Regions from separate parts of the Streptomyces sp. NPDC033165 genome, predicted to be linked through region 1. Evidence: riboswitches for the same ligand, from Rfam matches in the RefSeq annotation. Region 1 holds a riboswitch; the other holds the start of a gene.
The links. Region 1 has a riboswitch for S-adenosylmethionine ahead of thrC (threonine synthase). Riboswitches for the same ligand answer to the same signal wherever they lie in the genome.
Positions count from the first base shown of each region.

Region 2: it holds a riboswitch for S-adenosylmethionine, as region 1 does, so the genes downstream of both, ACZ5WC_RS01490 (aminotransferase class V-fold PLP-dependent enzyme) here and thrC (threonine synthase) in region 1, are expected to answer to the same signal.

Region 1 covers NZ_JBVIPK010000013.1:138,686-143,911, reverse strand. The annotation lists gene ACZ5WC_RS26615 (cold-shock protein) at 217-423, opposite strand; gene ACZ5WC_RS26610 (MoaD/ThiS family protein) at 842-1,120, opposite strand; gene thrC (threonine synthase) at 1,153-2,466, opposite strand; SAM riboswitch class I at 2,485-2,612, opposite strand; gene ACZ5WC_RS26600 (glucosyl-3-phosphoglycerate synthase) at 2,766-3,716, shown strand; gene ACZ5WC_RS26595 (alpha,alpha-trehalose-phosphate synthase (UDP-forming)) at 3,785-5,176, shown strand; gene otsB (trehalose-phosphatase) at 5,184-5,226, opposite strand, start outside.
Region 2 covers NZ_JBVIPK010000001.1:316,801-322,026, forward strand. The annotation lists gene ACZ5WC_RS01480 (rhomboid family intramembrane serine protease) at 181-933, shown strand; gene ACZ5WC_RS01485 (Lrp/AsnC family transcriptional regulator) at 930-1,211, shown strand; gene ACZ5WC_RS01490 (aminotransferase class V-fold PLP-dependent enzyme) at 1,265-2,656, opposite strand; SAM riboswitch class IV at 2,870-2,987, opposite strand; gene trpD (anthranilate phosphoribosyltransferase) at 3,094-4,158, opposite strand; gene qcrB (cytochrome bc1 complex cytochrome b subunit) at 4,281-5,226, opposite strand, start outside.

The DNA of each region.
Region 1 (5,226 bases):
GTCACTCTCACCTGGAGAGTGCTAACGCCAATGATTAGCACTCGACCCCTGCGAGTGCAAGCGTCCCTGGTCGAATATGGACCGGACAGCGGACCGGATCCGGACAGCGGCCGCGCCGTCCACCCCGGCCCCGGCACGCGCGAAGGGCCCGGTCCCCCTGATCCGGGGGCCGGGCCCTTCGTGCGTGAGTGGTGTCGTCGGACGACCGCGCCGAGCTCAGCCGACGGCGAGCTTGACCATGTCGGCCTGGGGCCCCTTCTGGCCCTGCGAGATCTCGAATTCAACTCGCTGACCCTCTTCGAGGGTGCGGTACCCGTCCATCTGGATCGCGCTGTAGTGGACGAAAACATCCGCACCACCGTCGACCGCGATGAAGCCGTACCCCTTCTCCGCGTTGAACCACTTGACGGTGCCCTGAGCCATGCCTAACTCCCCTATTACTGGCCCTTGCACAGGACCGCACTTCGCGGGCCCGGGTCAGAACTCACCCTCCGACAGGAGAGGGTGTGCGGCGCCGTAGCGCGTCGACCGCGGCTGAATGTATCTGTCCAACTGCCCTCTGCAACAGGTCAATCGGACGAGAATTCTGGGCGCGACCGAACGCCCGAATATGTGGGATTGCTGAAAATTACGGGCAAGTCGGGCCAGGCAAAGGCCACTTATGCCTCAAGAGGTTCACGTACTTTGGCTGCTTCTTATCGGTCCGGGCGCATTCTCATATGCGGGCGGGCACGGGCAGCGGAGGGGGCTTCCCCAACTGTACCGCGCTCAACCATGCAGAATTGCCCCCTCCGCTTCTCTCGCGGAGGGGGCAACTGCGGGTGCTGCGGGTGTTGCGGAGTCAGCAGCCGCCGGCCACGGCCGGGATGATCGAGACCCCGGCGCCGTCGGGCGTGGCCGCGTCCAGGCCGCCCTCGAAGCGCACGTCGTCGTCGTTGACGTACACGTTGACGAAGCGGCGCAGCTTGCCCTGGTCGTCCAGGACGCGGGCGGCGATGCCGGGGTGGTTCTTCTCCAGGGACTCGATGACCTCGGAGAGCTTCGCGCCCTCCGCCGTGACCTCGGCCTGGCCGCCCGTGTACGTACGGAGGATGGTGGGGATGCGGACCTTGACGCTCATGGTGGTGCCCTTCTTCCTTCGTTCTGGGGTGGTCAGGCGGAGCCGAGGCCCGCGGCGCGGAACGCCTCCAGGCTCGGCTTGATCGTCGCCGTGGCCTGCGAGGTCGCGGAGACCGCGTCGAGCGTCTTGAGGCCGTCGCCGGTGTTGACCACGACGGTGGTGAGCGCCGGGTCGATGACGCCGGCCTCGATGAGCTTCTTCGTCACGCCGAGCGTCACCCCGCCCGCCGTCTCGCCGAAGATGCCCTCGGTGCGGGCCAGCAGCTTGATCGCGTCGACGACCTGCTCGTCGGTGACGTCCTCCACCGCGCCGCCGGTGCGGCGGGCGATGTCCAGGACGTACGGGCCGTCCGCCGGGTTGCCGATGGCCAGCGACTTGGCGATGGTGTTCGGCTTCTGGGGCCGCACGACGTCGTGACCGGCCTTGAAGGCGGCGGAGACCGGGGAGCAGCCCTCGGCCTGGGCTCCGAAGATCTTGTACGGCCTGTCCTCGACCAGGCCGAGCCTGATGAGCTCCTGGAGCCCCTTGTCGATCTTCGTCAGCTGGGAGCCGGACGCGATCGGGATGACGATCTGGTCGGGCAGCCGCCAGCCGAGCTGCTCGCAGATCTCGTACGCCAGGGTCTTGGAGCCCTCGCCGTAGTACGGGCGGAGGTTGACGTTGACGAAGCCCCAGCCCTCGCCGAGCGGGTCGCCGATGAGCTCGGAGCAGAAGCGGTTGACGTCGTCGTAATTGCCCTCGATGCCGACCAGTTCACCGCCGTACACCGCGGCCATGACGACCTTGCCCTGCTCCAGGTCGTGCGGGATGAACACGCAGGAGCGCAGTCCGGCGCGGGCGGCGGCGGCGCCGACGGCACCGGCCAGGTTGCCCGTGGAGGAGCAGGAGAGGGTGGTGAAACCGAAGGCGCGGGCGGCCTCGACGGCGATCGCGACGACGCGGTCCTTGAAGGAGTGCGTCGGGTTGCCGGAGTCGTCCTTCACGTACAGGCCGCCGGTGACGCCCAGCTCACGGGCGAGGTTGTCGGCCTTGACCAGCTTGGTGAAGCCGGGGGTGAGGTTGGGCTTCCGCGCCACGTCGGCGGGGACCGGCAGCAGCGGGGCGTAGCGCCAGATGTTGTCCGGACCGGCCTCGATGCGCGCCTTCAGCTCCTCGGGGGAACCGGTGGGCAGGTCGTACGCCACTTCCAGCGGCCCGAAACAGGACGCACAGGCGAAAAGGGGGCCGAGCTCGAAACGCTCGCCGCACTCGCGGCAGGAAAGCGCCGCGGCGGGACCGAGGTCCACGGAAGGCGTAGTGGTGGTGCCGGGGGTGGCGGCGTTACCTGCAACTGTCTGAACAGCCATGATGGCGGAGGCCCTTTCTCCTCATCTTCCTCGCGACGCATTTCGCCACAAGACGGAATTGGCACCTTCCCCACCGTGACCTCGCGGTCGGTAGGAGGGTTGCCGGGACTTCAACGGGCCGTTCCCTCAGTCCCTCTGGATGAGCTCTATGGCGCTGGATCTTCGATCCAGGCGTTTATGTGCGGTGTGACCCCGACATGCGACGGTCATCCGCGTTGTTCAAGACTGTAACCGAAGCACCGGACCGTTGAGATAGTCGTCCGAACCGCGAGATGGATCACACACAGGGAGTGCCGACCGTGCTCGAAGAGGTGGAGCGCTGGCTGACCAGGCGTTCCTGGTCGTGCGACGACCGCCCGCTGGACCGGCTCACCGACGCCCGGGCCGCCGACCCCCGCCGTACGTCGGTGAGCGTGGTGCTGCCCGCGCTGAACGAGGAGGCCACGGTCGGGGCGATCGTGACGACGATCCGGCGCGAGCTGATGGAGAAGGTCCGGCTGGTCGACGAGCTCGTGGTGATCGACTCCGGCTCCACCGACGCCACCGCCGCCGCCGCCCGGGCGGCGGGCGCCCGGGTGGTCCACCGGGACGCGATCCTCCCCCGTATCCCGGCCCTGCCCGGCAAGGGCGAGGTGCTGTGGCGGTCGCTCCTGGTGACCAGCGGCGAGATCGTCTGCTTCGTCGACGCCGATCTGAAGGACTTCTCGGCGGACTTCGTCTCGGGGACCGTCGGACCGCTGCTGACCGACCCCACCGTCCAGTTCGTCAAGGCGATGTACGACCGTCCGCTCGGCAACAGCGCAGGTCAGGGCGGCCGGGTCACCGAGCTGGTGGCCCGGCCGCTGCTCAATCTGCACTGGCCGCAGCTGGCCGGATTCGTACAGCCGCTGGGCGGGGAGTACGCGGTGCGGCGCTCACTGCTGGAGCGGCTGCCGTTCCCGGTCGGTTACGGGGTGGAGCTGGGGCTGCTGGTGGACGCGCTGCACACCGTGGGCCTGGACGCGCTGGGCCAGGTCGACGTCGGGGTGCGCGTCCACCGCCACCAGGACGGGCAGGCGCTGGGCCGGATGGCGGCGGCGATCTACCGCACAGCACAGCTGCGGCTCTCCCGGGGCCATCTGGTGCGGCCCGCACTGACCCAGTTCGAACGGAGCGCGGAGGGGTTCGTGCCGCACACCCATGCGGTGGACACGGAGGAGCGACCGCCGATGCGGGAGATCGCGGAGTACGCGGAGCGCCACGCGGCGTGAGGGGGTCCGCCGGGCTGTGTGCGGGCCGAGGCGTTTGGCGGCTTCCGTAACGGGCTAGGTTCCGCTACATGGTCTCCGAGCACGCACCCAACTCGACTGCCCAGGTTCTCGTCGCGTCCAACCGCGGCCCGGTCTCGTACACGCTCGGTGAGGACGGGACGCTCGACGCCAGGCGCGGCGGCGGCGGCCTCGTCTCCGGACTGAGCGCCGTGGACGACAAACTGTGGGTCTGCGCGGCCCTCGGCGACGGCGACCGCGAGGCCGTGCGGCGCGGGGTCGGTGAGCCGGGCGTCCGGATGCTGGACATCGACGCCGAGGTGCACGCCGACGCGTACAACGGCATCGCCAACTCCGTGCTGTGGTTCGTCCACCACCTGCTCTACCAGACCCCGGTCGAGCCGGTCTTCGACGCGGAGTTCCGCCGCCGGTGGGCCTCGTACGAGACGTACAACCGGGCCTTCGCCCGGGCGCTCGCCGAGGAGGCGGGCCCCGGGGCGGCGGTCCTCGTCCAGGACTACCACCTGGCCCTGGTCCCCGGGATGCTCCGCGAGCTGCGCCCCGACCTGAGGATCGGCCACTTCTCGCACACCCCGTGGGCGCCCGTCGACTACTTCCGGCTGCTGCCCGACGACATCGCCGAGCAGCTGTTGCGCGGCATCCTCGGCGCGGACCGGGCCGCCTTCCTGACCCGCCGCTGGGCGGACGCGTTCATCGGCTGCTGCACGGAGTTCCTCGGCGGGACCGGCGGGACCCGGATCGGGGTGCACGGGCTGGGGGCCGACGCGGACTTCCTGCGGCGGCGGTCCCGGGAACCGGACGTCGACGACCGGATGGCGGCGCTGCGGGAGCAGATCGGCGAGGGCCGGAAGACCATCGTCCGGGTGGACCGCACCGAGCTGTCCAAGAACATCGTGCGCGGCCTGCACGCGTACCGGGCCCTGCTGGACGCCCACCCGGAGTGGCGCGAGCGCGTCGTGCACATCGCCTTCGCCTACCCCTCCCGCCAGGACCTCGCGGTCTACCGGGACTACACGGCCGCGGTGCAGTCCCTGGCCACGGAGATCAACGGGGCGTACGGGACGGAGAGCTGGACGCCGGTCGTCCTCCACGTCAAGGACGACTTCGCCCGCTCGCTGGCCGCGTACCGGCTGGCGGACGTGGCGCTGGTCAACCCGATCCGCGACGGCATGAACCTGGTCGCCAAGGAGGTCCCCGTCGTCTCCGACCACGGCTGCGCGCTGGTGCTGTCGCGGGAGGCGGGCGCGTACGAGGAGCTGGGCGAGGACGCGATCGTGGTGAACCCGTACGACGTGACGGGCACCGCCGAGGCCCTGCACGAGGCGCTGACGATGAACGGGGACGAGCGCTCCGGCCGCACGAAACGACTGGCCGAGGCGGCGACCGCACTGCCACCGCAGCAGTGGTTCCTGGACCAGCTGGAGGCGCTGCGGGAGGGGTGAGGGCCCTTCAGAGGCGCTCGGCCAGCGCCGCCAGGAAGTCCACCACGGCG
Region 2 (5,226 bases), on a different contig from region 1:
TCGTCGTCTGCCGGAGCCCGCGCCGGGCGCGCCGCCGCGTCTCTTCCTGTCCTACGCCAAGGATCTCGCGGTGCGCCGTCGAACTGCGGAAGTCCTGGCGTAACCCTACGGCCTCGCGTATAAGCATCGGCACGGCGAGGCGCTCCGTCCCCTTCTCCGCCGGTACGTCATGCTCTGTACATGATCGATTGGCGGCAGGTCGACTGGCGGGCCACGGCAGGGAGGCTCCGGGAGACGGCGACGGCGAGCGGCGCCCCGGTCACGTACGGGCTGATCGCCCTGTGCGTCGTGATCTTCCTGGTCAGCCCGCTGTCCGGCTTCCACGCCCCGTACGGCGCCGAGGACGCGCTGCTCGCCGCGCAGGCCGGGTACTTCGAGCGGTGGGGGGTGATCCCCGCGGAGCTGTGGGACGGCTCGGCGCATGCGCTGATCACGCCGTTCACCGCGCTGTTCGTCCACGGCAGCTGGCTGCACCTGCTGGGGAACCTGCTGTTCCTGTACGTGTTCGGCGCGATGGCCGAGGAGCGCATGGGCCGGGTGCGGTTCGCCCTGTTCTACGTGGGCTGCGGCTATGTGGCCCTCGTCTGCTACGCGGCGGCGCACGCGGACTCCGGACAGACGCTGGTCGGGGCGTCGGGCGCGATCTCCGCGGTGCTCGGCGCGTTCCTGTACCTGTTCCCCAGGGCCCGGGTGACCAGCCTGTTCCCGTTCCTCTTCTTTCTGCCGCTGCGCTTTCCCGCCTGGATCGTGCTGGTCTTCTGGTTCGGGCTCCAGTGGGCGGCGGCGCAGGGCGCGGACGCCGGGCCCGGCGTGGCGTATCTGGCGCATGTGGCCGGGTTCGCCGTCGGGTTCCTGTACGCCTGGGGGTGCTATGGGCGTAGGGCTAGAGTGAAGGTTCCAGCCACGGCCACCGAGGGAGACAGCCAGCCGTGATCACCGCGATCGTGCTCATCAAGACCAGCGTGGACCGGATTCCGGAGATCGCCGAGGCCATCGCCGCGCTGGACAGTGTCAGCGAGGTCTTCTCCGTCACCGGCACCTACGACCTGATCGCCATGGTCCGGGTGGCCCGCCACGACGACCTCGCCGATGTCATCCCCGGCCGGATCAGCAAGATCCCGGGCGTCGAGGGCACCGACACCCATGTGGCGTTCCGTACGTACTCCCAGCACGACCTGGAAGCGGCGTTCGCCATCGGCCTCGACGCGTAGGCGAACCGCTTCGGCCGGGGACAGGCGGCGCGCCTGCCCCCGGCCGAAGCGGTTCACGAGGTCTCTCGGACCTGGGCGGTCTGGCCCCGGTCCGGGACGCAACGGCCGCCCTCGGTGCGGTACTTCCACCGGGCGCCCTCGCGGACCAGCTCGGTGACCGCGCGCAGGAAGCGCTCGATGTGCTCGTCCGGCGTACCGGCGCCGAAGCTGACCCGGATCGCGTTCAGGGACCGCTCGCCCGGCTCGGCCTCGGGGGCGCCGCACTCGCCCGGGTCCTGCGGGTCGCTGCCGAGGAGGGTACGTACGAGCGGGTGGGCGCAGAAGAGGCCGTCGCGGACGCCGATGCCGTACTCCGCGGAGAGGGCTGCGGCGAAGTGCGAGCTGTTCCAGCCGCGCACCACGAAGGAGATGACCCCGACCCGGGGCGCGTCGTCGCCGAACAGCGAGAGCACCTGCACCTCGGGGACGTCCGCGAGCCCCTCGCGGACCCGGCGCACCAACTCCTGCTCGCGGGCGACCAGGGTGTCGAAGCCCGCCTCGGTCAGGGCCTTGCAGGCGGAGGCGATGGAGTAGACCCCGATGACGTTGGGCGAACCGGCCTCGTGGCGGGCGGCCGTGGTGTGCCAGTCGACCTCCACCCCGCCGTCGGCGCGCCGGGCGACCTTGCGGGAGGCCCCGCCACCTGCGAGGTACGGCTCGGCCGCCCGGAGCCAGTCGGCGCGTCCGGCCAGGACCCCGGAGCCGAAGGGCGCGTACAGCTTGTGCCCGGAGAACGCGACCCAGTCGACGTCGAGTTCGGCGAGGTCGACGGGGTGGTGCGGGACGAGCTGGGCGGCGTCCAGGACGATCCGGGCGCCGTGCGCGTGGGCGGCGGCGGCCAGTTCCCTCACCGGCCACAGCTCACCGGTCACGTTGGAGGCCCCGGTGACGCAGACGAGGGCGGGGCCGTAGGGGTCGCGGTCGGCCAGCGCGCGCTCCAGGGTCTCGACGGCCTGGCCCGGGGTGCGCGGCGCGTTGAGGTAGGTGACCTGGGCGTCGCGCCAGGGCAGCAGGGAGGCGTGGTGCTCGGTCTCGTACACGAACACCTGGCAGTCGGCGGGGATCGCGGCGGCCAGCAGGTTGAGGGAGTCGGTCGTGGAGCGGGTGAAAACCACCTGGTCCTCCGCGCGACAGCCGAGGAACTCCGCGACCGTGCGGCGGCTGTTCTCGAAGAGGTCGGTGGAGAGCTGCGAGAGGTATCCGGCCCCGCGGTGGACGCTGCCGTAGTACGGGGCGTACGCGGCGACGTCGTCCCAGACCCGCTGGAGGGCCGGGGCGCTGGCGGCGTAGTCGAGTGCGGCGTAGACGACCTCACCGCCGGTGACGAGCGGAACGGTGACGTCCTGCCCCAGAACGGGCAGCGGGGCACAAACTGACGGGTCGAGGGCAGCGGTGGAGACAGGCATGACGAACTCCCGTAACAGGCAGGCGAGATCCACGCGCCGGCGGGTACGCGGCAGCGCGGGAGAAGAAAGGAAAAAGTGCGCGGAAGAGGGCGGTCAGCCCTGGGCCCGCGAGCACGGCCGGAGCCGAACGACGGGCCCTAACGCATTCGCTTGCTCACAAGAGGCTCCCTAGGGACCAGGACCCCGGGGGCTGGCATCCGCTGGATGCCGAGGGGCCCGCGCTTGCCGCAGACCTCGCTGCCTACGGCCTGGTCTTCACCCGGGGCACCCCGCCACGGACGGAGGGTTGCCGGACAGCGGGCCGGGGCCGTAGTCGCTGTCACTCATGACCTGCGCAGCATCTTGCCATACGCCCGCACGCGCGCAAGGGCGCAGTCCGGTATCCGGACTGCGCCCTGCGTCACACCGTGTGCGCTGGAGGTGTCTCTCCGGCGTGCTCAGGCGTTGCTGGCGGCGACCCAGCGTTCCAGGGCGCGCCTGGCCGCGCCGGAGTCGATGGCCTCGGCCACCACGGCGATCTTCGCCGCGATCTGCTCGGTGAGCGCGCCGGGTCGCGGGTCGAGCGCGACCAGCGCGGCCGCCGAGTTGAGCAGCACCGCCTCGCGCACCGCGCCCCTCTCACCGTCCAGCAGGCGGCGGGCCACATCGGCGTTGTACGAGGCGTCGGCGCCGCGCAGCGCCTCGACCGGGACGATGGGCAGCCCGACGTCACGCGGGTCGAACGGCTCCTCGCGGACCGCGCCGTCGCGGACCACCCAGACCCGGGAGGTGGCGGTGGTCGTCAGCTCGTCGAGCCCGTCGTCCCCCCGGAAGACCAGCGCGGAGTTGCCCCGGTCGGCCAGGACACCCGCGACGATGGGCGCCATGCGGACGTCGGCCACCCCGACGGCCTGGGCGCGCACCTGGGCCGGGTTGGTGAGCGGGCCCAGGATGTTGAACGTGGTCTGCGCGCCGAGCTCCTTGCGGGCCTTGGCGGCGTACCGCAGGGCGGGGTGGAACTTCACGGCGAAGCAGAAGGTGATGCCCGCCTGTTCGGCGACCTCGACGACCCGTCGCGGGGTCAGCTCCAGGTTGACGCCCAGCTTCTCCAGCACGTCGGAGGAGCCGCTTGCCGAGGAGGCGGCCCGGTTGCCGTGCTTGACGACCTTGGCGCCGGTGCCCGCGATGACGATCGCGGACATGGTGGAGATGTTGACCGTCTTGGCGAGGTCGCCACCGGTGCCCACGATGTCGACGGTGCGGCCGGGCACCTCGATGAGGTTGGCGTGCGCGTACATCGCGCGGACCAGCCCGGTGACTTCCTCGACGGTCTCGCCCTTGGCCCGCAGCGCGACGGCGAACCCGGCGATCTGCGCGTCGGTCGCCTCGCCGCTCATGATGCGGTCCATGGCCCAGGCGGTCTCCTCGGAGCTGAGGTTCTCGCCGCGCAGCAGGGGGTTCAGCAGCCCGGGCCAGGAAGGGGCCGCCACGCTGTCGCCGCCGTTCGGGGTCACAACGTTCATGGTCCGCTCCAGGGTCCACAGCCGGTCAGAAGGATGGCTCCACCCTATCCAGCCCGGGGGACCACAAAGAGCCCCGTCCATCGAATGGACGGGGCTCTCGTGGTGGCGATCAGTTCAGGTGATCAGTGGTGGCCGTGGCCCTCGGTGATCTCCTTGTACTCCTCGGTGGTGGGCTTGGCGATCTGGTTGTTCTCGCCGTAGTAGCCCTTGCTGAGCTTGGCCCGCAGCTTCTGCACCGGGGAGATCTTGCGCTTGACGCCGTTCTCGTCGACCTCGGGGCCGAGTTCGACCGGCTTGTACTGCTCGTGCGCCGTGAGCGTGTGCAGCTTCTCCTGGCTGAGCGGCTCGTGGACCTCGACGAACTCACCGTGCGGCAGGCGCTTGATGATGCCGGTCTCGCGGCCGTGCAGCACCTTCTCCCGGTCGCGGCGCTGGAGGCCGAGGCAGATCCGCTTGGTGACGATGAACGCGATGACCGGTCCGACGAAGAAGAAGATCCGGACGAACCAGGTGATGGCGTTGATCGACAGGTGGAAGTGCGTGGCCCACAGGTCGTTTCCACCGCCGACGAGGCCGATGAAGTACGCCGTGACCCAGGCGACGCCGAGGCCCGTACGGGTCGGGGCGTTGCGCGGGCGGTCCAGGATGTGGTGCTCGCGCTTGTCCCCGGTGATCCAGGACTCGACGAACGGGTAGACCGCGGGCAGCGTGAGCACCAGGCCGAAGAGGACCAGCGGGATGAACACGCCCAGGTTGAGCGTGTGGCCCCAGAAGACGATCTCCCAGCCGGGCATGACACGGACCAGACCCTCGGCGAAGCCCATGTACCAGTCGGGCTGGGCGCCGGTGGACACCTGGTCCGGGCGGTACGGGCCGAGCGCCCAGATCGGGTTGATCGTGGCGATCGCCGAGATGATCGCGATGATGCCGAAGACCAGGAAGAAGAAGCCTCCGGCCTTCGCCATGTACACGGGCAGCAGCGGCATGCCGACGACGTTCTTGTTGGTCCGGCCGGGACCCGCGAACTGCGTGTGCTTGTGGTAGAAGACCAGGATCAGGTGGGCCACC